Halorhodospira halochloris: one gene and its partner. The protein of the gene in region 1 interacts with the protein of each later gene in a pairwise test. Links are inferred from orthologs where the notes say so. Each region holds a gene or a part of one and is shown in the gene's direction. Other genes may lie near its edges. The genes, in order: leuS and ligA.

What was found.
Region 2: the proteins of leuS (region 1) and ligA interact in binary tests that used the Escherichia coli proteins (3 or more experiments, as listed by UniProt). The link is inferred for Halorhodospira halochloris from one-to-one orthologs.

What each region holds. Positions count from the first base shown.
Region 1 is NZ_AP017372.2:2,041,608-2,051,545, reverse strand. The notes cover bases 1,106-4,217. They hold leuS (leucine--tRNA ligase), read left to right. Parts: upstream 1,106-1,481; coding sequence 1,482-3,953; downstream 3,954-4,217. Other genes in these bases: HH1059_RS09390 (LPS-assembly lipoprotein LptE), read left to right, coding at 3,940-4,217; HH1059_RS09400 (zinc ribbon-containing protein), read right to left, coding at 1,106-1,283. Also shown: HH1059_RS09405 (contractile injection system protein, VgrG/Pvc8 family), read left to right, coding at 1-532; more of HH1059_RS09400, read right to left, coding at 747-1,105; more of HH1059_RS09390, read left to right, coding at 4,218-4,470; holA (DNA polymerase III subunit delta), read left to right, coding at 4,473-5,480; HH1059_RS09380 (glutamate-5-semialdehyde dehydrogenase), read left to right, coding at 5,586-6,863; nadD (nicotinate-nucleotide adenylyltransferase), read left to right, coding at 6,870-7,550; rsfS (ribosome silencing factor), read left to right, coding at 7,572-7,922; 23S rRNA (pseudouridine(1915)-N(3))-methyltransferase RlmH, read left to right, coding at 8,083-8,544; HH1059_RS09360 (Maf family protein), read left to right, coding at 8,610-9,197; rng (ribonuclease G), read left to right, coding at 9,194-9,938.
Region 2 is NZ_AP017372.2:1,024,710-1,034,505, forward strand. What follows is about bases 4,486-7,455. They hold ligA (NAD-dependent DNA ligase LigA), read left to right. Parts: upstream 4,486-4,866; coding sequence 4,867-7,044; downstream 7,045-7,455. Other genes in these bases: zipA (cell division protein ZipA), read left to right, coding at 4,486-4,865; HH1059_RS04785 (efflux RND transporter periplasmic adaptor subunit), read left to right, coding at 7,376-7,455. In the rest of the region: chromosome segregation protein SMC, read left to right, coding at 1-3,334; more of zipA, read left to right, coding at 3,417-4,485; more of HH1059_RS04785, read left to right, coding at 7,456-8,599; HH1059_RS04790 (efflux RND transporter permease subunit), read left to right, coding at 8,596-9,796. UniProt on the Escherichia coli protein: DNA ligase that catalyzes the formation of phosphodiester linkages between 5'-phosphoryl and 3'-hydroxyl groups in double-stranded DNA using NAD as a coenzyme and as the energy source for the reaction.

The sequences.
Region 1 (9,938 bases):
GTCGCGCTCTGCCGATATGGTCCGCCTCGCCTGTGCCGAAGGGCCTATAGAGCTGGATTGCCAAGCGCAGGCACAGGAGATCGCTGCAGGCCAGAGGTCTGAGGCGGTTGCAGCTAATGATCGTCTAGAAGTGGCCAATGGGTGCGCAAGCTTCGACTCTGCTGCCAATATCAGTGTTCGAGCTGGGGGATCCGCAGTGGTAGGCTCAAGCGAGAGCTTAAATTGTTCAGCTGGTGGCAATGTTGAATTTAATGCTAAGGCCGGTATGGCTATAACTGCAGGGTATGATCTGGAGTTGGGCTCAGCTGGCAAAGGGATTGAAGTTCAGGTGGATCAAGGAAGATTTTCGCTCCAGGCCCAAGAGAGTTTGGATGTCTCGAGCTTGAATGGGATGGTGAGCTTTGCCAATGGCGCCAATTCAGCCGGAGTAGCTGTGTCTGCCCAGGGTTCTGTGCAAATTTGGGGCAACAGCATAACCATAGCAGCTGATCAAAATATCTCGCTTACCGGCGATGTCGAATACAGCAGCTAACAAATGCCCCTGTAGGGTGCCTCTAAAACTTCGCCAGCGCCACTCATCCGCTCCGGTGTGGAGGACGCCGTGAATCCATCCTTGGAGGCTTCATGGCGCCATCCCTGGCGCCAAGACCTCCACACCGGGGCGGATGAGTGGCGCTGGCGAAGTTTTAGAGGTTCCCTGTAATGCAGATGCTCTAATAATGGCAGGGCCAAGTAAGTACTTTGGGTTAATCTTCAAAATCGCCGTAGCCGGTGCGAATAAATTCCTCATTATCGCAGCCAGGGCACTTCGGGATAGCCTCAGGGCGGGAAAAGCTCAGTTCGCGGCCGCAGGAGAAGCACTGCAAGGTGCCTGGCCCAGCAACCTCACCACTGTGATATACACTTGGTTCGCCGGTGGTAGTGAACCCTTGCAACTCCAGTTTGGTGCGATCAGCGATGGATGAGAAGGCCTCCCATAGCCAGCTCTCAAGCATTTGCAGATCCATGCGCAGCCAGTCACCTAGATGTGGATCATCATCACTGCTTTGAGCGAGCCAAGCACCGGCTTCTTCAGCATCTCGGCGCAGATAGTGCTCTACCTGGTTAGCCTCTTCGTGAGTTAACTCACCATTGTTAATGCACTCTTGTTTGGCATGGCTTAACGCCTCGCTGAGGGAGGGGACGTGCTCCTCAGCTTCTGCGAATATCTTTCTGACCCTATCTAGTAGTAGCTCATAACCTTGGCTTAGGCGATCTTGATTCTCCGCTTCAGGGTTGCTCATTGGCCTCTCCTTGATCTAATCGTGCCCCTTCTATGAACAGTTTCTATGTTCAGCTCTTCGGTTGCAACTCACCCTGAGTTATCCTTAAAGGGATTATCGGGCTCTCTCTGGAGGGCTGGGTGGTTCACAGCGACTTTTTGAGGGGCTCTGACGGGCTAATTAGTCATGCTATCAATCCACATCAATAATGCGAGCGCAATGGAAGAGCAGTACCAACCCCAGAAAATAGAGACTCAAGCCCAGCAGTATTGGCAGGAGAAAGAATCCTTCCGTGCCACTGAGGGCGATTCACGCCCCAAGTACTACTGTTTGTCCATGTTCCCATACCCAAGCGGCCGGCTGCACATGGGCCATGTCCGCAACTATACCATCGGCGACGTGGTTAGCCGCTACAAACGCATGCAAGGGTATAACGTGCTCCAGCCCATGGGCTGGGACGCCTTCGGTCTGCCGGCAGAGAATGCCGCAATGGAGCGTGGCGTTCCCCCTGCGGCATGGACAAGGGAAAATATCGAGGCCATGCGCGAGCAGCTCCAACGCCTCGGCTTTGGCTATGACTGGCAGCGCGAACTGGCGACCTGCGACCCGCAGTACTATCGCTGGGAGCAGTGGTTGTTTACTCGCCTCTACCGTAAGGGTCTGGTGTATCGTGATACTGCTGCGGTCAACTGGGATCCGGTTGACCAGACGGTGCTCGCCAACGAGCAGGTCATTGATGGTCGTGGTTGGCGTTCTGGAGCCCTCGTCGAGCGCCGCGAGATACCGCAATGGTTTCTGCGGATTACCGATTATGTTGGCGAGCTGCTTGATGGTTTGGATAACCTTAAGGGTTGGCCAGACCAGGTGCTTAATATGCAGCGCAATTGGATCGGACGCTCTGAGGGTGTCGAGCTGAGCTTTGCTCTCGACGGCCGCGATGAGGTTTTGACGGTTTTTACTACTCGTCCTGATACCCTTTATGGCGTTACTTATATGGGTTTGGCCCCCGAACACCCGCTAGCCCTGGAGTTGGCAGCAAGTAATCAGCAGATCGCCGATCTGGTCGACGAGGCTCGCAGCGGAGGTACGGCCGAGGCCGACATGGCAACCCGCGAGAAGCGCGGAGTAGATACCGGTCTGGAGGCAATTCACCCGCTAACTGGGCAGCGAATACCGGTCTGGGTAGCCAATTTTGTCCTTATGGAGTACGGCTCAGGGGCAGTGATGGCAGTGCCTGCTCACGACCAGCGCGATTGGGAGTTTGCTACTCAGTACAACATCCCCATAAAGCCAGTCATCCATCCTGGTGATGGAAGTGATCTCGATATCTCTGAAGGTGCTTTCAGTGACTATGGAGTGCTCGTCGAATCTGGGCCGTTTTCGGGGATGACCTCGCAGAACGCCTTTGTGGCCATAGCCGAGCGCCTCGAAGCTGAGGGCCTTGGTCAGCGCCAGACCCAATATCGGCTGCGGGACTGGGGGATTTCGCGACAGCGCTACTGGGGGGCGCCGATTCCGATAATCCACTGCCCGAGTTGTGGTGCTGTGCCGGTCCCCGATGAGCAGCTGCCGGTCACCTTGCCGGAAGAGGTAGAGATTACCGGTGCCGGCTCCCCGCTCAAGTCAATGCCATCATTCTACTCTACCACCTGCCCTGAGTGTGGTGGGTCTGCTGAGCGCGAGACCGACACCTTCGATACCTTCATGGAGTCGTCGTGGTATTTTGCTCGCTTTGCCTGTGCCGATCAGGATCAGAGCATGCTCGATGAGCGCGCCGACCAGTGGCTGCCGGTAGATCAATACATTGGTGGTATCGAGCACGCGGTCCTTCATCTGCTGTATGCCCGCTTCTTTCATAAGGTGCTTCGCGATGAGGGGCTGGTCAGTTCCGATGAGCCATTTACCCGTCTGTTGACCCAAGGGATGGTCTTAAAAGACGGCGCCAAGATGTCTAAGTCAAAGGGCAATACCGTTGATCCGCAGGAGATGGTGGAGCGTTTTGGGGCTGATACCGTTCGCCTTTTCACCATGTTTGCAGCGCCACCGGATCAATCATTGGAGTGGTCGGACTCCGGAGTCGAAGGATCCTATCGCTTCCTACGCCGTCTCTATGGGTTGGTACGCGATCACGTTAGTGCCGGGGCGCCGCCCGATTTGGATGCGCAAAGCTTGCATGAGTCATTGACAAAGGAGCAGAAAGATCTGCGCCGCAAGGTGCATGAGACAATTGTTAAGGCCTCAGATGACATAGGCAAGCGGTTCACATTCAACACCGCAATAGCTGCGACCATGGAGCTGACCAATGCCCTGGGCAAGGCAGTTGAAGATCAAAGCGATGCCGGTCGGGCCGTGATGCAGGAGGGCCTGGAGACTGCGGTATTGATCCTTGCCCCGATAACCCCGCATTTGTCTCACTACCTGTGGTGGCAGCTAGGTTATGAGCAGCCCGTTGTTGATGCCAGATGGCCGCAGGCCGATGCTAGCGCCTTGGAGCGCGATGAGTTGGAGTTGGTTGTCCAGGTTAATGGCAAGTTGCGTGGTCACGTCACCCTGCCGGCTGATGCCAGCGAAGATGAAGCTCGGCAGGCTGCTTTGCAAGAACCTAATGTACAACGCTTTGTGGAGGGCAAAGAGGTGAAAAAAGTCATCTTCGTGCCAGGCAAGCTGCTCAACGTGGTTGTTGCTAAGTGAGATGAAGATCGGCCACTTCAGAGTCTATTTCAGGGGGGCGCTACTAGCCGTGGTTTTGCTCGGCTTGGTCGTCAGCGCCTGTGGTTGGCAGTTGCGGGGATCGCCTGGGGGTATATCTCTTGCTGGACAGGGCCTTTATGTGATCGACGATATCGGTAGCTCGGATTTGCGTAGGGCTGTGCGCAGGGGCATTGAAGGCGCCGGGGGTAGGCAGGTAGAGAGCCGTAACGAGGCCGACCTAGTTGTGATTCTGCATACGCGAAGCAGCGACCGGGAGACCGCAGCGGTGGGAGTCGGTGGTGATGCCGAGGAGTATCGCTTGGAATATAGAGTGAGCTATAGCGTTGAGGATAGCGCGGGAGATGTGCTCATCGACCGCCAGGCGGCAAATGCAATGCGCACCTTTGCCGAGGTTGAGGGTGGGGCCGATCAACGTCGCCGCCGCGAGGATGATATAGAGGAGGAACTGCGTGACGAGGTTGCGCGGATGATAATGCTGCGTCTGCAGGTTATCTAACCATGCCTGAAACCCCCGAGGCATTTCTGCGCCGGCTCGAGCGACAGCAGGCCCTGCCGCCGGTCTGTCTAATCGCCGGTGAAGAGCCGCTGCTCCAACGCGAGGCAAGCGATGCTTGGCGTGAGGCGGCGCGTCAGTCTGGCTTTTCCGAGCGCGAGGTTTTTGATGTCGACTCAAACTTCGATTGGGGGCGGCTGAATGAGGCGGCTGCGAGCATGTCGATCTTCGGTGATCGGCGCCTGCTTGAGCTGCGTATGCCTAACGGTAAGCCTGGTAATGCCGGCTCTCGTGCTATACAGGTTTATTGCAGCGATCCACCGGATGATGCGCTATTGCTGGTCACCAGCAACCGACTTGATAAAGGTGCGCGCGAATCTGCTTGGGTCAAAGCCATTGAGCAGGCGGGGGTTTTTGTTTATTGTTGGCCATTGCCGCTTGACAAGATGTCGCAGTGGGTGCGGCAGCGCCTGGAGAGAGCCGGCCTAAAGCCTGATAGCGAGGCGGTTGAGCTCATTGTGGAGCGGGCAGAGGGCAATCTTCTTGCCGTCGATCAAGCGGTCGAAAGGCTCCTGCTGCTTAACGGCAAAGGTCCGGTCGGCGCCGATAACGCTGCGCTCTCATTAGCCGACAGCGCTAGATATAGCGTCGATGATTTAGCCGATGCTGCCCTTAATGGAGATCTGCCCAGGGCCCACCGCATACTTGAGATCCTGGAGCAGGAAGGGACTGGCCAACCGCTGATTCTATGGGCCTTGGCTCGTGACATACGAGCTGCCGCCCGCTTATCTGCGGGTGCGGATGATAAGATCCTCTATCAGGAGAAGATATTTAAACGACGCAGCGGCTTGCTGAAGGCCACAGCTAGGCGCCAGCCCACTCATACGTGGCATCGGCTATTGCGCCGTTGCCACGAGGTCGATTGCGCCATCAAGGGAGTTCCCGGAAGTAATCCGCAAGAGGCCTTGAGGGCACTAGTATCGCGCTTGGCTAGAGCGGCTTCGCGGCGCTAGAATCTAGGTGATTGGTAGTGGCTGGTAAACGGTGGCGCCTTTTATAAGTGCCCTCAGGGATACTTGGGAGACTTGTTGTGATGATCATCTATATAGCGGAGAACAATGACTACCGACTCAACGGCCAATATAGCTAAACAAGTCGAGGCGATCGGCAAACGAGCCCGTGCTGCGGGGCGTGAGGTTGCGCGTTCTACCACTGCTGCCCGTAATGCAGCACTGCGGGGCATGGCCGAGCAAATCGAGGCCAACGCCGCGGCCATAGCGGAGGCCAATAAAGAAGACCTCGGCGCAGCCCGCCAGGCAGGGCTGGATGATGCCCTCATTGATCGTATGGAACTAACCTCTGCACGCATCCAGACGATGGCAGATGGGTTGCGCGAGATAGCAGCCCTGCCTGACCCGGTAGGGGCGGTGCGCGAGGTGGCCTCACGGCCTTCGGGTATTCAAGTCGGCAGGATGCGGGTGCCGTTGGGAGTGATCGGCATAATCTATGAGTCACGGCCTAATGTGACCGCGGATGCCGCCGGCCTGTGCATTAAATCGGGCAACGCTGCGATTCTGCGTGGCGGATCTGAGGCAATCAAGTCGAATCAAGCCATTGGTCAGTGTATTCGCTCGGCATTGGTACAGGCTGGCTTGCCTGAAGACGGTGCGCAGGTCATTGCCACTACGGATAGAGATGCGGTTGGCGCACTGATCCAGATGCCCGAGTATGTCGATGTAATTGTGCCTAGAGGGGGTAAATCGCTGGTCGAGAGGATTAGCAATGAGGCGCGCATCCCGGTAATCAAACATCTCGATGGCGTCTGCCATGTTTATATTGACAGCGCTGCTGACATTGATAAAGCGGTTGCCATTGCGGTCAATTCCAAAGTCCAGCGCCTTGGCACTTGTAACACCATGGAGACACTGCTAGTAGCGGCTGATGTTGCCGAGCGCGTCCTCCCCCAGATAGCCGCGCAGTTGCGCCAAGCGGATATTGAATTGCGCGGATGCCCACGGGTTTGCGCCATGGTGCCTGAGGCTATAGCGGCTAGTGAAGAAGATTGGGGAACCGAGTACCTCGGGCCTATCCTCAGCATCACTATCGTCGATGACTTTGATGCTGCGCTTGACCATATACAGCGCTACGGCTCTGGACATACCGAGTCTATAGTTACCGAGAGCTACCCTATGGCACAGCGGTTTTTGCGCGAGGTAGATTCCAGTTCAGTTATGGTTAACGCCTCGACACGTTTCGCCGATGGCTATGAATATGGCCTCGGTGCTGAGATAGGGATAAGTACCGATAAGCTCCACGCACGTGGACCAGTCGGGCTGGAAGGGCTGACTACTGAGAAATTTATCGTAATCGGCGATGGCCATATCCGCGGTGGTTAGCAAGGGGTGACAATCGGTTTGCAGGCAGCCCACCATTCAATAGGTATCCTCGGAGGTACTTTTGATCCCATCCACTATGGCCACTTGCGCCCGGCGGAGGAGGTTCGGGAAGCGTTACAGCTCAGCGAGCTGCGGTTTATGCCGGCGCGCATACCACCGCACCGAGCACGACCTAGACTCAGCCCTCAAGTAAGAGCCGAGTTGGTCGAATTGGCAATCGCCGACAATCCGGCTGCCGTAGTAGATACCCGTGAGCTGCACAGAGAAGGCCCATCGTATACGGTCGATACGCTGGTGCAGATATGGGCGGAGCAGCGCGAGAAGGGTGCCCAGACATCGATTTGCCTGATTCTCGGCTATGATACTTTTCTCGGCTTGCCGGGGTGGTCGCGTTGGCGACAACTCTTCGATTTGGCCCATATTGTCGTCGCTGAGCGCCCTGGTGTAACAGGCCAGATGCCAGCCGAACTGGCCGCTGTACTCGCTGAGCGCCACATCAGTGATCCTGCACTGCTGCATAATCAGGCATTTGGTGGCATATACGTGCAGCCGGTAACCCCCCTGCCAATATCTGCTACTGGCATTCGTAGAGCCCTGGCCAATTGCAAGTCGGTCCGCTATCTGCTGCCCGAAAGGGTAAGGGAGCGCATCGTTGCGGAGTCTCTGTATGGGTATAGACAGTTGTGATGGTTAACTAGAGAGCGCCCTATGCACTTACAAGAGCTTGAAAATATAGTCCGTCAGGCCCTTGAAGATATCAAGGCAGAGCAGACGGTAGTAATTGATGTCCGTGAAAGGACTCCGATTACTGATTTAGTGGTGGTTACTACCGGGAATTCGGGTCGGCATATCCAGTCGATTGCTCGGCACGTGGTTGATGCGGCCAAAAAACAGGGACTATCTAACTTGGCGATCGAAGGCGATCAGGCTGGCTCCGAGTGGGTCTTGATCGACCTAGGAGATGTGGTATTGCACGTCATGACTGCTGAGAGCCGGGATTTCTACCGTCTTGAGCGGATGTGGGAAATGGATGATGAGATGCAAGTTGGGAGCGGTTAGGCAGGCGCCTATAAATCTCCCACCTGAGCCTCCTTGCTCCCCCAGTGTGGAGATCTTGGCGTCAGGGATGGCGCCATGAGCCTTCAGTGATGGATTCACGGCGTCCTCCATACTGGGGCAAGCAGGGCTCTATTATAGGCATACGCTACTAATCTGAATTATGCGCCTAGATCTCATAGCAGTAGGAACTAAGCCACCGAAGTGGGTGCGCGAAGGCTACAACGAGTATGCTGAACGTCTCGGTCGTGGCTGGCGACTGAGTCTAACCGAGGTTGCTGCTGCTCGTAGCAATAACGCTGCCCAGGTTGCTGAACGGGAGGCAGACGGGTTGTTGCGCGCAGTAAAAGACGGTGTCCCATGTATTGCATTTGATGAGCGGGGTGAGGCGCTCAGCACCAGACAGTGGGCCGAGCACTTTGATATCTGGAGTCATCACGGCGGCAGAGCTGCCTTGCTCATCGGTGGAGCCGGTGGCTTAGCTCCGGCTGTCCTGCAGCGGGCTGATAGGCGTTGGTCGTTATCACCGCTGACCCTGCCCCATATGTTGGTGCGGGTTCTGGTTGCCGAGCAAGTATACCGGGCCTGGACCCTTCTCAGTGGCCACCCTTATCATCGGGGATAGACAGCAAACGTAGCATCCACAATTAGCGATTCCCCACGCACTAACTACCGAAAGGAAAGTCAGCCATGGACCAGTTGATAACCCTCGCATCACGTTCCCCGCGACGTAAGGAATTGCTGGAGCTGATAGGGATTAAATACCACTCCATAATGGTGGTGGTTGACGAGACCCCTGATCCAAATGAAGGGGCTGAAATGTATGTCTTGCGAATGGCGTTGGAAAAAGCGCGGCGCGGTTATGCGGTAGCAGAAGGGGGTGCTCCGGCATTAGGGGCTGATACTGCGGTGGTTCTGGACGACCAGATACTCGGCAAACCGAAGGATAAAACACATGCTCGCGATATGTTGCTAAGCCTGAGTGGACATACGCATCGAGTGGTGACTGGGGTAGCTCTAGCAGACGATCGCGAAGCTACTCGTTTGTCGGTCAGCCATGTGACTCTACGTACAATCACGGAAGAAGAAGTCGAACGCTATTGGGCGAGCGGTGAGCCTGCTGATAAGGCGGGAGCGTATGCTATACAGGGTCTAGGGGGGGTGTTCGTCGAGCACTTAGAAGGTAGTTATACTGGGGTTATGGGGCTGCCGTTGTATGAGACAACACTCCTGTTCGACGAATTCGCCTTACCCTGGAGAGAGGGCTGGTCCGGTTGAGCCAGGAGATTTTGATAAATTTGACTCCGCGTGAAACGCGGGTGGCCCTGGTAGAAAATGGTGTACTCCAGGAAATCCACCTGGAGAGGGCCCAACGGCGCGGCTTGGTAGGCAACATCTACCTAGGCAGTGTACGCCGCGTTTTGCCTGGCATGCAGGCTGCCTTCATTGATGCTGGGCTTGAGAGGACTGCATTTCTTCACGTCTCTGATTTGCAGCGTGATGCCTCTGATCCAGCCCCCCCCATAGATCAACTGATTCGCGAACAGCAGAGCCTTCTTGTCCAGGTGATTAAAGACCCAATCGGGGATAAAGGGGCACGCGTTACCACTCAGATAACCGTGCCTTCACGTTATCTGGTCCTCACCCCAAGTTCTTGCGGTATGGGAATATCCGCGCGCATTGAGGATGAAAGTGAACGTGCGCGGTTACGTTCGATTGGTCAGGCTATCAATGAGCAGAGTGAGGGCGGTATTGGACAGGTTGGGCTGATTTTTCGCACAGCGGCAGAGGGCGCCTGTGCAGAGGAGATAAGCTCTGATCGGGAATTCCTGCTCCGCTTGTGGGACTCGATAGGCAAGCGTGCCGCCAGTGCTCAACCGGGCACTCTGGTGCACGAGGATCTACCGCTTTATCAGCGCGCTATGCGCGATTTGGCGAATCGCGATTTGGAACGGGTACGGGTAGATTCTCACGAAGGCTATCAGCGCCTGCTCGAATTCTGCTCCGATCTATTGCCTC
Region 2 (9,796 bases), 1.0 Mb from region 1 along the record:
TAGCATTGAACTGCTGTTCGACAACAGCGATGGCGCTATAGGTGGCAAATACTCAGCATTCAATGAGATATCGGTAAAACGGCAGGTAAATCGCGAGGGTCAGTCGCAGTACCTGCTTAATGGGACGCGCTGTCGCCGCCGGGATATCAGTGAGGCCTTTCTTGGCACAGGGCTGCGTCCGCGCGGGTATACCATCATCGAGCAGGGGATGATCTCGCGGGTGATCGAGTCGCGCCCCGAGGAACTTCGTGTCTACCTCGAGGAGGCGGCTGGGATATCTGTCTATAAGGAGCGCCGGCGCGAAACCGAGCGCCGGATTAGGGATACACGCGAGAACCTAGAGCGCCTCGATGATGTTCGTGACGAGGTATATAAGCAGCTAGAGAAGTTGCGCCGCCAGGCCGAGGTGGCCGAGAAGTATCGCCGTTACCGCGCCGAGGAACGGCAGTTACGGGCTGAGCTATCGCTGCTGCGCCGGCGCCGTCTCGATCAGCGGATTGAGGCCCTGGAACAGACCCTAGCCGATCTTGAAAACCAGCGCCAGAGCGCGGTAGCCGAGCAGCGTCACGCCGAGAACGAGATAGAAACCCTGCGCGATAACCTTAGCCAGCGCAATGACGAGCTGAATAAACTGCAGGGGCAATACTATGAGACCGGTGCGCAGTTGGCCTCTTTGGAGGAGAAGATCAATAGTACCCGAGAGCTGCGCCAGCGCCGTGAGCAAGAGCTGGAGCAGACCCGAGAGGCACTGAGTGAGCTGGAGGGTGACAGTGATCAAGATCAACAGCGCCTGAGTGAGCTGCGCGAGCAGCTTGCCGAATTGGAGCCGCTGCTCGAGGCAACAGAGGAAGAAGAGCAAGCGGCGGATGCCGAGCAGCAGCAGGCGCGGCGGGATCTGGATGCTTGGCGTGATCGGGCAGAGTCGCAGCGTGCCGAGCAGCAAGCAGCTCAGCGGCGCGAAGAGGTCGAGCGGACCCGTTATGAGGCAGCAGCACGGCGGGCAGAGGAACTGGCCGAACGCATCACGCGGCTCGATAGTGAGCAGCAGGGGCTCGATATCCAGGCCCTGGAGGAGGAGATCGGTGAGCTGGAGGCGCAGTCTGAGGCGCTCGAGCAGGATTTGGAGTCGCTCCAGGAGCAGCGCGATAGTGCAGCTGGCGAATTAGAGCAACTGATTGCCCAGCGCGATGCCGTAGCCGCGGATTTAGAGCAGGCGCGCGAGGAGGTTAGCGATACCCGCGCCCGGTTGACCTCATTGGAGACCCTGCAGGAGGCTGCCTTAGGCAGAGACGGTGGCGAACTGCGCGAGTGGCTTGAGCAGCAGGGCTGGGGTGATGCCCCGCGCCTTGCCGAGCGGCTGCAGGTGGACAGCCGCTGGGCGCAGGCACTGGAGGTGGTGCTCGCTGAGATGCTGCAGGGGGTCTGTGTCGAGCACGATGAGATCACCTCAAGCGAGCTGGTAGAGAAGGCTTTAGCAGGTCAAGGCGAAAGTAGGGGGCAAGATCAAAGTACAGGACCGGGGGTTGTTTTGATAAGTTGCACGGGACAACACCCCCCGGCTCATGAGGACGGGCCCGGCTCGGGATATCTGCTCGAGCATGTCAGCGGTGCCGCGGTGCTGCGTGAGCTGCTCGCCGGGGTGCGCTGCGCGGACAGCCTGGAGCAGGCGCTGGGCCTGCGCTCTGAGTTGCGGGCAGGAGAGAGTATTGTTACCCCTGAGGGGGTATGGCTGGGTAGCGATTGGTTGCGCACACCTGCCACCGGTCAGCCTGAGAGCGGGGTCCTGGAGCGCGAACAGCAGATGCAGCAATTGCGGGCTGAGCTTGAGGCGGCTGAGGAGCGCCTTGCTGAGCTCACTGAAAAGCTCGCCGCGGCACGCGATGGTGTTAGTCAGGCGCAGGCCCAGCGCGATGAGAAGGCTGCCGAATTGGGGCCGCTCAATCGCCGTCAAGCCGAACTGGCAGCTCGTTTGGAGCAGCGCCGCGAGCAGCTTGAGCGAGCTGAGCAGCGCCGTGCTGAGCTGGCCGACGAGCGGCAGCGGCTGATCGCCCAGCAAAGCTCTGCCCAGAGCGAATGCGCTGAGGCCGATCAAGCTGCGCAAAAGGCAGCTGAGGAGGCGGCGCAGACCGGTGCCGGGCTTGAGGAGTTGGAGGTTGAGCGCGAACAGCTGCGGGATAATCTGGAACAGGCCGCCGAGCGCTTGCGCTCAGCGCGTGAGCGCCGTCATGATCTGTCCATGCAGCGCCAGCAGGCGCAGACCGCGCTGGATTCGTTAAGTAAACAGCTGGATAAGGCTGCCGAACAGCGCGAGCGACTGATGAAGCAGCGCGATGAACTCGCCGCGGCCCTAGCCGAGGAGGACAGTCCGGTTGGTGAACTGCGCGCTAAGCGCGAGTCCCTCCTTGAGCAGCGCAGTCAACTCGAGAGCGAATTGCAGCAGCTGCGCCGCGACAGTGAAGAGCTCGATAGGCGCCTACGCGAGCAGGATCGCCAGCGTCTGGAAGCTGAACAGCGCGCTGAGTCTTTGCGCGAGCAGCTTGAGTCGCAGCGCTTGGAGTTAGGCGAGTTGCGCGTCCATCGCAGCCACGAAGAGACTGCTCTGGCCGAACTGGGTGAGGATGAACAGGCCATCGAGCAGCGGTTGCCCAGTGACGCTGAAGAGGTAGACATCAGTGCCTGGGATGACGCCCTGGAGAAGACTGCGGAGCGTATTCGCCGTCTCGGTTCGGTTAATCTGGCGGCCATCGATGAGTGTGAGCAGCTCGAGGAGCGGCGCAGCTATCTCGATCAGCAGTACACTGATTTGACCGAGGCCCTTGAGACCCTTGAGAGCGCCATTCGCCGCATTGACCGGGAGACCCGTTCGCGTTTTCGTGAGACCTTTGAGCAGGTTAATCAAGAGTTGGGTAAGCTCTTCCCGCGCCTATTTGGTGGCGGGCGGGCCTACCTGGAGCTGACCGACGACGATTTACTCTCTACCGGGGTGGTAGTCCTTGCTCAACCGCCAGGCAAACGGATCACCAACATCCATATGTTGTCTGGTGGGGAGAAGGCATTGACCGCGGTGGCCTTGGTATTTGCTATATTTAACCTCAATCCGGCGCCATTTTGCCTGCTGGATGAGGTCGATGCGCCGCTTGATGAGGCCAATGTAGGGCGATTTTGCGATTTGGTGGCTGAAATGTCGGAGCGTGTGCAGTTTATCCTGATTACCCACAATCGTACTACCATGGAGCGGGTGTCGCACTTATTGGGTGTGACCATGAATGAGCCGGGGGTATCGCGGCTGGTTGCGGTCGATGTAAAAGAGGCTGCGGAGATGGCTGGTGCCTGATGGGAGCTGTTTTATGACTCGAGTTGATAGTAACCCGATGCGCCCCGACAGCTGCGCTGCACTGCTGGGAGAGAGGTAAGCCATGGATCCTTTACGCTGGACAATCCTTGGCATCGGTCTTTTGGTGCTGGTGGCCATTTATCTCGTCGGGCGGTGGCGGGAGAAGCGCCGTCGGGCCAGGGAGAGTGGCTCCGGAAGCCAAGGTGATCCGAGTAGCTCTAGTAGCAAAGAGGGTCTCAAGACTAAAAGCTCGCGCTGGTTTGCTGGCGGCTCGCCGGAACAGAATAAGGATAAGGTCTTTATCGATGATCTGGATGCCCCCTATGACCATCCGCCGGCGCCGAACTATGATACCCCCTTTATTGATGAGGATGCCCTGCAGAGTATCGATGATCTACTCAGAGAGGATGAGCAGGAGCGTGGTGGCTCCGGGGTTTATGCTGACATCGAGCGGCATCAGCCGGCTTCCGGAAGTGGCCGTAATCAAGCCGGTACAGATGCCCATAAACGCTCGGTTGCTGGATCCGCTGCTGAGCCCACTGCACAGCCGAGTAGTGGCAGCAGTACGGTCGCTGATACCGGAGTCGGCCCGGAGGGGCCCTGGTGGCAGGAAGATGAGCCCCGCGAAGATGTGCAATCGGCAGCTCCTGCAGCGTCAAAGCCCGCACCGGCGGAGTCCGATAAGAGTCAGCCCGCCCGGAAAGGATCCGACCAGAAAGGATCCGGCCAGAAAGGATCCGGCCAGAAACGGCCCGATCAAAAGCAAACCGATACAGCCGCTACAGAGCTTGAGCAGCCCCAATCGGCTCAAACCCGAGCTGCGCCAAAAGATCCAAAACAGCCTGAAGCCAATCAGTCCGTTTCCAGTCAGCAAGCTGCCGCGTCAGATGTGAGCGACAGACAGGGTGTTGCCAGAGGCTCTGCTAGCGCCGATGAGCCAGTGTCGCCAGATAGTGCTGACCGCCCGGTGAGCGCTGCTGAGGGTGGTGGCCAGAGCCATCAAGAGCAGCGCAGCGAGCCGCCGCCGCTGAAGCTCTCGCCGGCATCTCAGGTGGAGATGAATGCCTATCGCACCGGCAGCGTCCCCGAGGCCGAGAAGGTCGTAGTAGTCTATGTCGGGGCGCGGGAGGGGCAGCGCTTTAATGGCCCGGATATCGCGGCGGCCTTAGAGTCAGTGCGCATGGTGCCCGGTGAGCACCGCATCTGGCATCGGCGGGGGCGCAGCGAGATCGGGCAATTCACGATCTTTAGTGTGGCTAGCATGGTTGAGCCAGGATACCTTGATCCTGAGCAGACCTTGCCGCGCTTGCAGACTCCGGGGCTGGCCTTCTTTATGCAGTTACCGCTGCCGGTTGACGGTGAAGAGGCCCTTGATACCTTGCTGGCCACTGCCTACCATGTCTCGCGCCATCTCGATGGAACCTTACTCGATAGTACGCGGTCGACTTTAAGCCGTCAGGTTGCCGAGCACATGCGTGAGCAGCTGCGCGAGCATCGCCGTCAACTGCATATTGCCATGCATAAGCAATAACGTGAGCGAAATCGATAATTCAAAAGACTACGCTGCAGTGCAGCAACAAGTCGAGCAGTTACGCCGCGAAATCGCCGAACACGATTATCGCTACTATGTGCTTGATCGGCCAAGCATAGCCGACTCCGAGTACGATGCCCTCTTTGCCGAACTGCGGCGCCTTGAGCAAAGCCACCCGGAACTGATAACTGCCGATTCGCCGACCCAGCGGGTTGCGGGGAGTCCGCAGAGTGAGCTGGCAACACTCCATCATGACAGTCCTATGCTCTCCCTGGACAATGCCTTCGAACCGGGCGATCTCGACGACTTTGACCGGCGGATTCGGGAACTCAGTGGCGCTGAACAGATAGCCTACACCGGTGAACCCAAACTCGATGGCATCTCCCTGAGCCTGACCTACGTTGATGGGCAGCTAGTGCGCGCGGGCACCCGCGGTGACGGGCGGGCTGGTGAGGATGTTACCGCTAATGTCCGTACCATTGGCAGTGTACCGTTGCGCCTGCGTGGTAGCGGCTACCCTGCGCGCTTTGAGGTGCGCGGCGAGGTTGTGATCCGCAAGGCGGATTTCGAGGCACTCAATGAGCAGCGTTGGCAAGCCGGGGAGCGCCCATTCGCCAATCCGCGCAACGCTGCTGCCGGTTCGCTGCGTCAGCTCGATCCACGGATTACCGCCAAGCGCCCGTTAACCCTCTTTGTCTTCGGGGTAGGCGAGCCGCGTGCTACCGGTGCGCTCAGCCACTGGCAGGTTCTCCAGTGGCTAAGCAAGTGGGGTTTTCGGGTAAGTGAGCCGCTGCGCAGCCTCAGCGGAGTAGAGGAGTGCCACCGCTTCCATCAGCAGCTCATTGAGCAGCGTGATGAGCTAGAGTTCGAGATCGATGGCGCGGTGTTCAAGGTAGATGATTTGGCGACGCGTGACGAGCTCGGCTTTACTGCCCGTGCCCCGCGCTGGGCTATTGCCTTTAAGCTGCCGGCCCGTGAGGCGACAACTACGGTTCGCCAGATCGTCCCCTCGGTGGGTCGCACCGGTAAGATCACCCCGTTGGCCCGCTTGGAGCCGGTCGATATCGGTGGGGTAACGGTTTCGCGAGCGAGTCTGCATAATGCCGATGAACTGGCGCGCAAAGATGTCCGTGAAGGGGATACGGTGATGGTGCGCCGGGCCGGCGATGTCATCCCCGAGATTACCGATGTGGTCCTTGATAAGCGCCCAGGCGAGGCGCAGCCCTGGCGTTTTGAGGAGCGTGTGAGGGCTTGTCCGCAGTGCGGGGCTGAAGTGGTGCGCCTTGCCGGTGAGGCGGCCCATCGGTGTGTCGGCGGGCTCTCCTGTCCGGCGCAGCTTGAGGGAGCGGTGCAGCATTTCGCCTCGCGCCGGGCCTTGGATATAGATGGCCTCGGCGAAAAGATAATCGAGCAGCTGGTTGCTAAGGGGCTGGTTCGGGATGTCGCCGATCTTTTTTACTTGCGCCACGAACAGCTCGCCGGCTTGGAGAGGATGGGCGATAAATCGGCGGATAATCTTCTCAACGCCCTGGCTCGAGCCCGGCGGAGTAGTCTCGATAGGTTCATCTATGCGCTCGGTATTATGCACGTCGGCGAAGTGACTGCGCAGCGCTTAGCGGCTGCGGCGAGCACTTTGTGCCAAGAGATAGCCCCTGCGGATAGTGCAGATGATAGCAGGGGGGCTAGCGTGCTATTGCGCCAGTATTTGGGGCTGCCAGAGCAATCGCATATCACTAGCGAGGCGTTGTTGCGGATCATGGCTGCACCGGTTGAAGAGCTTGAGCAGCTTGAGGATATCGGACCGGTAGTCGCGCAGTCGATCGTTCGCTTTTTTGCCGAAGAGCATAACCGTGGGGTAATTGAGCGCCTTTGTGCTGCCGGGGTAAGCTGGCCGGAACCGCGGCAGCCAGGCGGCTCTGCGGGCGAAGCTGGTGGAGAGCAGGCGCCTTTGTCCGGCAAGAGCATTGTCTTAACCGGCAGCCTACAGGGTATGACGAGAAGCGAGGCCAAGGCGGCTATAGAACGGCAGGGCGGGAAGGTAACCGGTAGCGTCTCGCGACGGACCGATTATGTGGTTGCTGGCGAAGATGCCGGCAGTAAACTGTCCAAAGCCCGGGAGTTAGGGATTACGGTTTTGGATGAGGGGGAATTCACTCAATTATGTTCAAAAGACTGTTGAGTTACGCCACTCTACCCAAACCTCTCAGTAGGCTGCCTCTAAAAACCACCCTCCAAGCCTAGGGCTGCCTAGGTGTGGAGGACGCCGTGAACCCATCCCTGGAGGCTTCATGGCGCCATCCGTGGCGCCAAGCCCCCCACATCTAGGCAGCTCCAGGCTTAGCGGGTGGTTTTTAGAGGCGCCCAGATACATCGAGCCATCACACTGCACACAAACATAACTTCCTCACAAATCCTTGCAATTCTTTTGAACAAAACCAATCAAGACATTGGTAAACTTAGCACATAGCAAATTTCTTTAATATTGAGTTGCCGGTATTGATTGAATCCCGATGTTAAGACAGATCCTAGGGGCGGTTGCCCGGCGCTGGGTGTGGTTGCTCAGCGCCTGTATAGCGGCTGGCGCCGCGGCTATTTTTCTGATTGAAGGCGGCCCCGCTGATGGTGAGCGGGACCGCGATGGCCGAGGCGTTGCCGTTGAAGTAGGTACTATCGAGCGGCGAGATATGCGCGATATTCGACGCCTCGATGGTAGCTTGGAGGCGCTCTCCTCTTACGAGGTTGCGCCTAAAATCGGTGCAGAGATACGCAGTGTTGAGGTGCGTATCGGGGATGTTGTTGAGCAGGGCGATCTGCTCGCCCGGCTTGATCAGCGGGAGATAGAACAAGAGGTTGCCCAGGCTGAGGCCGAACTCGAGGTGGCGCGGGCCGAGCTTGCAGAGCGCGAATCGACGCTGCAGAACGCTGAGCGAGAGCTGTCCCGTACCCGTGACCTGCGTGAACGTGAGATTGCCTCAGCGGCAGACCTTGAGGCCGCTGAGGCGCAAGTGGCCGCCGAGCGTAGCCGTAAGCAGCTCGCTGAGGCCCGCATAGCGCAACGCCAGGCCGCCTTGAGTGCAGCGCGTATTCGCCTGTCATTCACCGAGATCCGTGCCGACTGGGAAGGGGGCGAGGGTGAGCGGGTGGTCGGTGAGCGCTTTATCGACCCAGGGGCTACTGTCAGCGCCAACGAACCCATTCTCTCATTGCTCGATCTCTCCGAGCTGCGTGCAGTGACGTTCGTCTCCGAGCGCGATTATGGGCTTATCAGCCCCGGGCAAGGTGCTCAGTTGAGTGTTTCCGCTTACCCGCAGGCCAGTTTTGATGCCGAAGTGGTGCGTTTGGCCCCGCTATTTCAGGCCGGAACCCGGCAAGCCCGTGTCGAGTTGCGAGTGCCGAATCCGCAAGGTCTATTGCGCCCAGGTATGTTCACGCGTGTCTCCTTGCAAGTCGATAAGATCGAAGACGCCTTGACCGTGCCCTACGATGCCATCGCCCGACGTGGGGGCAGGACGGTGATTTACCCGGTAACTCCCGAGCAAGACGAGGATGGCGAAGAAGTCCTTAAGGCGCGACAGGTGGCGGTCGAGGTCGGCTTGCGCAGTGACTCCCGGGTCGTGGTTAGGCCTGTGGATGAGGAGCTAGGTGAGGGTGCTCAAGTGGTTACTCTCGGTCAGCACCTGATTGGTGAGCAGGCCGAGGTAGAAATAGTCGGTGAGCAGTTGGAGGCGCTGTGAAGTTAGCCGCGTTTTGTGGGCAGCGCCCGGTGTTCACCGTTATGGTGACACTGATAGCGGTCATATTGGGGCTTAATTCTCTTGACCGGTTGCCTATCGACCTGATGCCCGAGGTCGATTATCCGACTGTGCGGATATCCGCCTCCTATGAAGGGGCCGGGCCCGAGGAAGTTGAGTCGCAGGTTGTTGAGCGGATCGAGAATGCGGTCGCTCCGGTGGCTGGGGTTGAGAGTATTGAGTCGACCTCGGCGGAGGGGCAGGGCGATGTGATCCTTTCTTTCGCTTGGGGCACCGATCTGGATGCTGCGGCTAACGATATTCGCGAGCGCATTGATCGGATTCTGCCCAATCTGCCCGACGGCGTCGAGCGCCCGCGACTGCGCTTTATCGATATGTCCGACCGGCCGGTAATGGTGCTCGGCCTAGCCTCCGATCTTGATCCGATCGAGCTGCGCCGGCTTGCTGAGGATCGGGTCCGCGACAGGCTCGAGCGCATCCCCGGGGTGGGTTCGGTGGATATCTGGGGCGGCCTGGAGCGCGAGATTGAGATAGCTGTAGATCGGGGTCGCCTGCAGGCGGTCGGACTTGCGCTGGAGGATGTGCGCAGCGCCTTGGCAGATGCCGACTTCGAGGTGGCTGCCGGTACCCGTGAAGAGGGGCGTCACGAGCGGGGCTTGCGGGTGCCGGGGCGGGTAACTGATCTGGATACCTTGGCAACGGTAGTCGTTGGCCGCGGTGAGGATGGCGCGCGGATACGTTTAGCCGATATTGCCGAGGTGCGCGATACCCACGAGCGAGAGACTCGGCGCATTCGGGTCGATGGGGTCCAGGGGATCCGGCTCGGCGTGCGGGCGCGAACCGATGCCAACACCGTTGAAACGGCGCGTGCCCTGCGCAGTGAGATCGAGCAGTTGCGCGAAGATATGCCGCAGATCGGCCTGCTGGTGGTTCGCGACACTGCCGTTTATATTGAGCGCTCGATGGCCAACCTGGGACGGACTATCCTCTTCGGCGGGGTCCTCGCCCTGCTGGTGATGTTGGTCTTTATGCGCGATTTCCGCGCCGCAGCGGTTGCCGGCGTAGCTATCCCGGTCTCCCTGGTGACTACATTCACCCTCGTCTACTTTGCCGGGTTTACCCTCAATCTGATGACCCTCGGCGGCATGGCGCTGGGGGTGGGGCTGATGGTGGATAACG